3 regions of the Pseudomonas sp. DG56-2 genome follow, and region 1 is predicted to be linked to each of the others. Evidence: riboswitches for the same ligand, from Rfam matches in the RefSeq annotation. Region 1 holds a riboswitch; each other region holds the start of a gene.
What was found. A riboswitch is a leader RNA that binds a small molecule or an ion and turns the genes downstream of it on or off. The one in region 1 is predicted to bind cobalamin.

Region 1 (3,265 bases):
TCCACCGCCAAGGCTACGGTCGGTGCGGCTGCCATCAACCAGGTTGTCGCGGTCGATGTGGTTCTGGTCACGGCGGATACCGGTTACCAGCGACCAGCGATCAGTCAGCTGGGTACGGTTTTCGGCGAACAGGGCAAAGGTGCGGGTAGTGCTCTGACTTTGAGGGCGGGTGGGGTCCTTGCTGTGGAAGTAGCCTGGGGCCGGGTTCCATGGGTCGACCAAGTCGCCGCCAATGTCGTTGTAAGGTGAGTTGCTGTCGATGCCGAAGCGAATGCGGTTGTACTCGGCACCGACCACGGTCTTGCTGGCCAGTCCGAACAGCGAGTGATCAAAGGAGAAGCTCTGGCGATCACCGATTTGCTCCTGGTCGTGCTTGATCTCCAGGTAGCTGCCGCGCTCCAGTTGTCCTGCGCCGCTGTTCCAGGTGTAGTCTTCGGCGTTGCGCCAGTGTCGGCGACTCTTGATGTAATAGAGCTGGTTGCTGGCGCTGATCGAATCGCTGATAGTCCAGTCAGTGTTCAGGCGCGTCCACTCGTCGTGGTAGCGCTGCACATCGTTTTGCACGTTGTAGTTCTTTTTGCCCAGGCTGTCGCGGTAGTGGCCGTCAATCAGCGGCGTACCGAAGTAGTTCATCGGCTCGGCATCGCCGCGCTCGTGGGCCAGGGTAAAACTCAAGTCGTCACTGGCGTCGAAACGCAGGGCGGCGCTCATCGCCAGGTTTTTCGAGTCGCCACGATCGACCCAGCCGTTGCTCTGCTGATTGTTCAAGGTCACTCGGTAGCTCAGGCGCTCGCTCAGCGAACCGCCGCTGTCCAGGCCCAGTTGCTGACGGTCGTAGGCGCCGTAGCCCAGCCGCAGATGGTTGCGGATGTCACCGGCAAAAGGCTTTTTGGCAATCACGTTGATGACCGCACCGGTGGCGCCTTCACCATAGAGCACCGAGGCCGGACCGCGGATCACGTCGATGCGTTCGACCATCCACGGATCAACCGGGAATGTCTGGGTGCCGGCACCGGTATACATCCGCGAGCCATCGAACAACGTCATCACCGAGCCATGACCTTCGAAGCCACGGGCCGAGAGGGCGGTGCCGCCATTGCCAGGCGTCGCCACCGAAGTGATGCCCGGCGAACGTGTGACGGCGTCCTGGACGGTGAGGTTGTTGCGCTTGTCGATGGCGTCGGCACTGATGCTGCTGGTGCTGGCCGGGGTATCCATGGCGCTGAGATTCAGCCGCGAACCGGCCGGCAACGGGGTAGCCAGGCTGATCACCTCGTTGTCGCTGCTGCTGGTGATGGCCGTGGAAGGAAGCGCAAGGGCGGTGCTGCCAGATTCAGCGGCAAAGGTCGGCACGCAGAATGCCAGGCAGGGGGCCAGGGTATTGGCCGCCAGAGTGTGAAGCTTGGAATTACGGGACATATCGTTCCACTGTCTACTGGAAGAAATGGATCCCGGAGGGAATAACGCATGAAGGAATTGCGCGCGCAGGCGAGCGCAAACCGGCCTGCGCCCGCCCACCGCGGGGTTGCCAAACGAAGCTTCAGGCCGGTCTCCGGGCTTGCGAGGGTCGTGAAGGCCTTCACCTTCCCATGCCTGAGCACAGTGGTGTTTCGAAGGCTTCGCTCGCTTACCGTTGCGGGGGCAGCGCCGGACTAGTCACCTGAAGTGATGCACCGGCTTCCCGTTTCACCCTGCGCACGACGGCGCAGGACACCTGAAACTGGCGCGCATCTGAACATTGAAAGTCTTTGCAGTCAATGAGTTGGACAAACCCCTGGCTTATCGCCCGCGCTTGCGCGATACCACCGCTTCAATGTTCTTGCGCCCGATCAGCATGGGTTGCTGGGGCTGCTCCAGCCATTTGTACATCACCAGGCAATCGACCAGCCCTAGCTGAGCGTGCCGATAGGCGCGAGGCAAGCGCCCGACAATGGCAAAGCCAAGTTTCTGCCACAGTGCCACGGCTGCTGCGTTGCTCGACACCACCGAATTGAACTGCATGGCCAAGAAACCCTGCTCGCGCGCCAGGTGTTGCGAGTGCTCGCACAGGGCCCGAGCAACGCCACGTCCACGCGCAGTTTCGGTGACCATGTATCCACAGTTACTGACATGACTACCGGGTCCTGCGGCATTGGCTTTGAGGTAATAGGAGCCAAGCAACTGGCCATCCTCTTCCGCCACCAGGGTCTGCAGGGGGGATTCAAGCCACAGTTGGCGGGCTTGATCCTGGCTCAGGGCCGGATCGAAGGCATAGGTTTCGCGCGCTGCGACAATGGCCTGGAAGGTTGGCCAGAAGCGGTCGAAGTCGGCAGCGGTCATGGGGCGGATGTGAATCATGGCGGTTCCTAGCAACGTGAGCCGCGAGTCTGAAAGCGTTGGTGCCGGCATGCAACTGTTTGTGCCTGCCGGCACCGTTGTCGCTAGCTGTCGACCTTGCCCAATGCATCCATGGCGCGTGCCGAATACACCAGGGCAGCCCCGGCATTCATTGCGACAGCAACGCCGAGGGCTTCGGCAATTTCCTCACGGCTGGCCCCTTGCTTGAGCGCCTGGGCCGAGTGCACGGCAATGCACCCGTCGCATCGCGTGGTTACCGCCACGGCCAGCGAAATCAGTTCGCGGGTCTTGGCGTCGAGGTGGTTGGTCTTAGCCCCGGCGCCGCTGGCGGTCATGTAACCGTTGACTGTGTCGGGGGACAGTTGCTTGAGGTCGCCGATACCTGCCATCAACTGCTTACGGTAGGCGTCCCAGTCCATCATGCTCATCGTCTTCACCTTGTGCTGTTGGCAACATCAACAGTGAAGCTAGTTTTTCCGTGGGTGGGGCGCCGTTGGTCGAAGGCAGCACGGCTCGTTGGCCGGGTAAACGGGTCAGATATAAATAAACACCAGCAGCAATACCGCGACCACTGCCCATTTTTCCAGGTAGTAACGGGTGCGGTTACGTTTCTTCAGGGCCTTGCCTCGCTCACGGATCTTGTAGATGCGCGTGAACAGACGGTTGATGCCGCCGGTCTTGTCACCGGCATCGTTCGGCGCGGCGGCGGCCGCCATCACACTACGGCTGAACCAGCGGTTGAAAGCGGTGGCCCAGCGATACTTCAATGGACGCTCGACATCGCAGAACAGAATGATGCGGTTGTGCTCGGTCTGGTTGGAGGCGTAGTGAATGTAGGTCTCGTCGAAGACCACACCTTCGCCGTCTCGCCACGAGTAGTTTTCGCCGTCCACGCAGATGTAGCAGGCATCATCGTTTGGCGTGTCCA
Region 2 (3,265 bases), 310 kb from region 1:
GCCGAGCAGGGCGGCGCTGGCGGCCACGGCGGTAACCCCAGGGATGATTTCATAAGGAATATTCAGTTCGCGCAAGCAGCGGATCTGCTCGCCAATGGCACCATACAGACTGGGGTCGCCACTGTGTACGCGAGCCACGTCCTGGCCACGTGCGTGGGCGTGGGCAATGGCTTCGATGATCTGTGCCAGGTGCAACTGCGCGCTATTGATGACTGTCTCGGCGCGATGGCCTTCAAGCACTGCGGCAGGAACCAGCGAGCCTGCATAGATGATCACCGGGCAGCGATGGATCAGGCGCTGGCCTTTTACCGTGATCAGCTCGGGGTCGCCGGGGCCGGCGCCGATGAAATAGACGGTCATGCGAAATCCTTGGAAAGAAAGTGCTGATTATCCGCCAAAGCCTGTGGCCGTGGCCAATGCCAGGCTGGCGTCACTCAGCAAGGTGCGCTTGACGTACAGTTGCGCCGAGCCTGCCATCTTCTCGGCCAGCGCCAGCGCTGCACTTTCGGCAACGCCATAGCAACCACTGTGCTCAAAGGCGACGGCTGAGCGATGGCTCAGGCGCGTCTCGAAAGCTGCCAGTTGAGCGGCAGAGAAAAACAGCAGGGGAACATTGAGGCGCCGGGCCAATTGATACAGCCCGGGTTCGTGTTCCTTGAGGTCGATACTGGCAAGACCCGCGACTGCCTCAAGCGGCAAGTCGTGGGCCTTGAGGGTGTGTTCCAGCAGGTTGCCCAGGGTTTGTGCTGGGCAACCTCGTCGGCAACCTATGCCGACGAATATCTGCATCGCAGTCAAGCCTGGGTCGGGCGACGGAACAGCCAGGCGCTGATCAGGCCCAAGGCCAGCCAGAACGCCGCGTTGGTCAGCAGTGAAGCGATCTTGAACTCGGCTTCCAGTGCTTGCGGCGCAAGCATTGCATGCACTTCAGGCTGTGGGGCGCCGATTACGTGCGGCACTACCAGCAGCACAACGCCGAGGGCCTTGAACAACCAATTGTGAGCAAACACGATCAACCCAAGCCCTGCGGCGGTTGCGGCAGCGGTACCCACCCACCAGGCCTGGCGCTGGGCCAGGTCGGCAGCGGCGGTACCCGGCAACTCCGGTGGCAGGCCCAGGGTCGGTGCCAGGCAGAACACAGCAAAGCCACCCAGGCCCCAGAGGGCTCCGGTGATCGCCGTCTTCGGCGCGCGCAGTGAGTACAACGCGGCGAGGATCAGGGCAAAGCCAACCGCGACCACCAGATTACCGCCGGTTGTCGAGACAACGCGTTGCCAACCGTCTTCGGGCGACCAGGCTTCGCTGTCGTGGTGGTGATCGGCAGCCACGCCGGGAGCGTGCTCGTGTGCTTCCACGGCCGGTGCTGCGCTTTCATAGGTTTCGGCCTGAAGAATCAGCGGCGCGACCCAAAAGCTTTGCAGCAGGGTCAGCAGCAGCGCAGCCAACAGTCCGGCGAAGCCTGCAGTACTTGCAATACGCTTGATCATCGGAAAGTACTCAATGGCAAGGGAAAGCAGCGCTGTGGCGCGTATCGTGGGCAGCGTTGTGCACCGCTTCGATATGCGAGAATCCGGCGAAGTAGACCAGGCACAGGCCCAGCAGCGAGGCACCAACGGCCACCAGCAGGCGCTGGCTGAGGCTTGTAGGGGTAACGGTAGGGTGACTGGCGGTACTGGTACGCATGGCGCTTTCCTCTTGGTGTTGTTCGGCAACAGGCAAGCGCAGGAAACCCCTGAACGCAGCTCGCCCAGGGGTTGCAACAGCGCCCGCCCACCGCGGGTTTGTCAAATCAGTGTTGGGCCGGTCTCCGGGCTGGTGAGGGCTGGCAAACTTACGCTCAGCCAAGGGCGTCACCTTCCCATGCCAAACTACGGGCACAGTGGTACTGACGCTTTGCTCACTTACCGTTGCGGGGGCAGCACCGGACTTGTCGTACACCCTTCAATAGCCGTGTATGACGCACCGGTTTCCCAGTTTCACCCTGTAAAGGGCACCCAAACGAATCGCACTAGCAAATCATGGGCGAAGTCAGGCGTCAATCGTGACAGCAGTTGACCCCGTACCGGGCACTGCGTAGCCTAGCCGCTTCGAGGTTCTTCGGCGTCGGCCGAAGCTAAGACGGGAACGCGGTTCAAGCCGCGGCTGCCCCCGCAACTGTAAGCATTGAAAACGTCTGACACAGCCACTGCAGTTCTGCGGGAAGGCGTCATTCGACTGGCCCGTGGCCGGTGCAATGCAAGCCAGGAGACCTGCCTCGAACAGTTTCCGACATAAACCGGGCGGGGTGATCCGGTGGCGAACGCGCCCAGGTGGTAGCACCTGTGGTTCTCGTCCCGCATGCCCGCCATCCTGCCAAGGGCATCGACAATGAAAACACTGGCCAAACTTCCCGTCACTATCGTCACCGGCTTTCTCGGCTCGGGCAAAACGACACTGCTTCGACACATGCTCGACAATGCCCAAGGGCGGCGCATCGCGGTGATCGTCAACGAATTCGGTGAGCTGGGCATCGACGGCGAGATTCTCAAGCAGTGCAGCATTGGTTGCACCGAAGAAGAGGCCAGCGGTCGTGTCTATGAGTTGGCCAACGGTTGCCTGTGCTGCACCGTGCAGGAAGAGTTCTTCCCAGTGATGCGCGAACTGGTTGCCCGCCGTGGCGATCTTGACCACATCCTTATTGAAACCAGCGGCCTGGCGCTGCCCAAACCGCTGGTTCAAGCGTTCCAGTGGCCGGAAATTCGCAATGCCTGCACAGTTGATGCGGTCATCACCGTAGTCGATAGTCCCGCAGTGGCTGCCGGTACCTTTGCAGCGTTCCCTGATCAGGTCGATGCCCAGCGCAAACTTGACCCTAACCTGGACCATGAGTCGCCGCTGCACGAGCTGTTCGCCGACCAACTGGCCAGCGCCGATCTGGTGGTGCTGAACAAGGCCGACCTGATTGCTGCGCAAGACCTGGCCAAGGTCCGTGCCGAAGTGCAGGAAGAGTTGCCGCCAGCGGTCAAGGTGATCGAAGCCAGCAGCGGCCGTTTGCCGCTGGAAGTGCTGCTGGGCCTGGGCGCCGAGTCGGAAGCGCATATCGATGGCCGGCGTACCCACCATGATTCGCACCACGATGATGACGATCACGATGATCATGACCATGACGCCTTCGACTCGATCTCCATCGAGCTGCCAGAAGCGCACGAAAGCCAATTGCTGGATGCCTTGACTCAATTGGTCGTGCAGCACGGCATTTTGCGAGTCAAGGGCTTCGCGGCAATTC
Region 3 (3,265 bases), 2.0 Mb from region 1:
TGGCGCCCTGGGGCCAGCCGATGGCCGGGGCGACGTTGACGGTAGGGATCAGGGTTTTGTTCGGTTCGGGTAACTGCGGTGAGGGTCCGAAACCGTCGCTGACCTCCAAGCGAGCGGTTTCCCCGCAGCCACTCAAGCCGGCGGCAACCGCCAATAGCAACGCAATCCTGTGCATGCCCATGTCATTCCCCTTGCAAAGTTGACCACTGTAAAAAGTAGAGGCGGTCAGCCGGGCAGAGGTTCCTTCAACTACGCCTGCTTGAGCAGCAGGGCAATGCCGGGATGATAGTGTCCGGCTTCGTTGTGCAGCTTGCGGTAGGCGTAGGGGAAGTACCAGGCGATGGCACAGGCGGTATGTTTCTGCAGGTCCTCGACCAGGTCCTGGAGTTCTTCAGGGCTGGCGTGCTGCCCGGCTTTCCAGGGGCTGGCAAACAGGGCTGCGATTTTCAGCTGGCTGGGGGCTGCTACGTAGCGGGCGGCGGCGACGCTTTCCTGCAGGGCGTTGTTCAGGTCCAGGCGGCCGATGCATGGCCAGCGTTGGCTGGCTTGCAGGTAGGCGGCTTCGTCCTGACTGGCGATGTACAGGTCGCAGCGCGCCTCCCGCTCACCTTCGTCACGCTGCTTTTTGCTCTGGTGGTGTTGCAAGGTCACAAGCTCCGCTTGCCAGGCGGCGGTAGAAAGCAGGCTCAGGTTGGCTTGGGCGCCATGCCAGTACGGTGCCTGCGCGTCGCCCAGCACCTGATTGAAACGGTCAATGCAGGCTACCCAGCGTTCCAGGGCAGGGCGCAGGAATTCCAGGCGCGCGTTATTGATGATCAGACCTTGCATGTCGCTCTCCTTGTAGCTGTTGTAATTGAGCATAGCCAAGACATGGCTATTTGATATCACTGCGGGTACGTTGGCACAAGACCAAGCAGGCGCCATTGACCCACGCCGGTACTGCGCCTTTCATTGACGCTCCGGGTGCAACCCTCTAACCTTCGCGACTTGTTTCAGGTGCTCTGTGGGCGATGGCCTGGCAGGGTGAAACAGGGAAGCCGGTGGGTGCGCAAACGCGTGCGAGTCCGGCGCTGCCCCCGCAACGGTAAGTGAGTCAAGGCCGCGCACGGCCACTGGGTAATCGAGCCCGGGAAGGCGCGCGATCCTGGGTATTCGAACCCACTCACGAGCCCGGAGACCGGCCTGTTACAGCCAACGGCATCACGGAGGGTGATGCGCGTACTCTTCGGCCTGTGCCGCAGCCCCGCGCAATTGCTCCGTCTGCCATATCCATTCATCTGTCGCCTGGTCTTTACTTCGAAGTTCGTGCAGCGCTGCGCTGCAGGGATCGTCGTGCAACGGTTGACAGTGGTTTGCGGAGACTTCGATGACTGAATCCACCGAGCGTGACGAACGCCACCTGGCACGTATGCTGCGCAAGAAGGCAGTAATCGACGAGCGTATTGCCAACTCGCCGAACGAATGCGGTTTGCTCCTGGTGCTCAGTGGCAACGGCAAAGGCAAGAGCAGTTCGGCCTTCGGCATGCTTGCCCGGGCCATGGGCCACGGCATGCAATGCGGCGTGGTGCAGTTCATCAAGGGCCGCAACAGCACCGGTGAAGAGTTGTTCTTCCGTCGCTTCCCCGAGCAGGTGCGCTATCACGTGATGGGCGAGGGTTTCACCTGGGAAACCCAGGATCGCCAGCGCGACATCGCCGCGGCCGAAGCCGCCTGGGCGGTTTCCCGTCAATTGCTGCAGGACCCTGCGATCACTTTCGTCGTGCTCGATGAGCTGAACATTGCCCTCAAGCATGGCTACCTCGATCTGGAACAGGTGCTCAGCGACCTGCAGGCGCGTCCGCCAATGCAACACGTGATTGTCACGGGGCGCGGTGCCAAGGATGAAATGATCGAGTTGGCTGACACCGTCACCGAGATGGGCATGATCAAGCATGCTTTCCAGGCAGGCATTCGTGCTCAGAAGGGCGTTGAACTATGAGTGACACGCGTCACTGCCCGGCGGTACTGATTGCTGCCCCGGCCTCCGGCCAGGGCAAGACCACCGTGACCGCCGCCCTGGCGCGACTGCACCGCAATCAAGGGCGCAAGGTCCGCGTGTTCAAGTGCGGTCCGGACTTTCTCGATCCGATGATTCTGGAGCGAGCCAGTGGTGCACCGGTGTATCAACTGGATCTGTGGATGGTCGGTGAGCAGGAAAGCCGGCGGCTGCTCTGGGAGGCTGCAGGCGATGCCGACCTGATTCTGATCGAAGGCGTCATGGGGCTGTTCGACGGCACGCCTTCGAGTGCCGACCTGGCCCGTCATTTTGCCGTGCCGGTGTTGGCAGTTATCGACGGCACGGCGATGGCTCAAACCTTTGGTGCCCTGGCGCTGGGGCTGGCTCGCTATCAAGCGGATTTACCCTTTGCTGGTGTGCTGGCCAACCGTGTCGGCACGCTGCGCCACGCGCAATTGCTCGAGGGTAGCCTGACTGAAGGGTTGCGCTGGTATGGCGGGCTGTCGCGGGAAACCGGCATTGAGTTGCCAAGTCGGCACCTGGGCCTGGTCCAGGCCAGTGAGCTCAATGATCTGGACGCTCGCCTCGACGCCGCAGCAGCAGCCCTGGCGGCCAGTTGTGAGTCGTCGCTACCGCCAGCAGTGGCTTTTGCGGCGCCGAGCGCACAGGCCATCGAACCTTTGCTTGAAGGACTGACCATCGCCGTGGCCCGTGATGAAGCATTTGCGTTCACCTATGGTGCCAACCTCGATCTATTGCGGGCCATGGGGGCAGAGCTGAGATTCTTTTCGCCACTGCATGAGCAAACCCTGCCGCCGGCTGACAGCCTTTACTTGCCTGGCGGCTATCCGGAGCTGCACCACCAGGCGTTGGCCGCGAACACCTCGATGCTCGCGGCGATTCGCAGCCATCATCAGGCCGGCAAGCCTGTGCTCGCTGAATGCGGCGGCATGCTTTATCTGCTCGATGCCCTGACCGATGTGGCCGGTGAGCGTGCCGAGCTACTTGGCCTGCTGGAGGGCGAAGCGGTGATGCAGAAGCGCCTTGCGGCACTGGCCCTGCAAGCGGTCGAGTTGCCCGAGGGCACCTTGCGGGGGCACACCTACCATCACTCGCTGACCACTACCTCGCTGCAGCCCATTGCCCGGGGTATGAGCCCCAACGGCGGGCGCGGTGCTGAAGCGGTCTATCGCAGTGGTCGGCTGACGGCCTCCTATGTGCACTTCTATTTCGCCTCCAATCCTCTGGCTGCGGCAGCATTATTGAAAC

Region 2: it holds a riboswitch for cobalamin, as region 1 does, so the genes downstream of both, D3Z90_RS13985 (CbtB domain-containing protein) here and D3Z90_RS15385 (TonB-dependent siderophore receptor) in region 1, are expected to answer to the same signal.
Region 3: it holds a riboswitch for cobalamin, as region 1 does, so the genes downstream of both, cobO (cob(I)yrinic acid a,c-diamide adenosyltransferase) here and D3Z90_RS15385 (TonB-dependent siderophore receptor) in region 1, are expected to answer to the same signal.

Annotation. Positions count from the first base shown of each region.
Region 1 covers NZ_CP032311.1:3,433,435-3,436,699, reverse strand. Annotated here, with positions in the region: gene D3Z90_RS15385 (TonB-dependent siderophore receptor) at 1-1,419, opposite strand, end outside; cobalamin riboswitch at 1,526-1,733, opposite strand; gene D3Z90_RS15380 (GNAT family N-acetyltransferase) at 1,780-2,337, opposite strand; gene D3Z90_RS15375 (carboxymuconolactone decarboxylase family protein) at 2,421-2,765, opposite strand; gene lpxO (lipid A hydroxylase LpxO) at 2,871-3,265, opposite strand, start outside.
Region 2 covers NZ_CP032311.1:3,122,670-3,125,934, reverse strand. Annotated here, with positions in the region: gene cobM (precorrin-4 C(11)-methyltransferase) at 1-360, opposite strand, end outside; gene D3Z90_RS13995 (cobalamin biosynthesis protein) at 388-789, opposite strand; gene D3Z90_RS13990 (CbtA family protein) at 795-1,487, opposite strand; gene D3Z90_RS13985 (CbtB domain-containing protein) at 1,498-1,683, opposite strand; cobalamin riboswitch at 1,781-2,013, opposite strand; cobalamin riboswitch at 2,074-2,272, shown strand; gene cobW (cobalamin biosynthesis protein CobW) at 2,368-3,265, shown strand, end outside.
Region 3 covers NZ_CP032311.1:1,415,157-1,418,421, forward strand. Annotated here, with positions in the region: gene D3Z90_RS06620 (sorbosone dehydrogenase family protein) at 1-181, opposite strand, end outside; gene D3Z90_RS06625 (hypothetical protein) at 250-828, opposite strand; cobalamin riboswitch at 978-1,201, shown strand; gene cobO (cob(I)yrinic acid a,c-diamide adenosyltransferase) at 1,367-1,978, shown strand; gene D3Z90_RS06635 (cobyrinate a,c-diamide synthase) at 1,975-3,265, shown strand, end outside.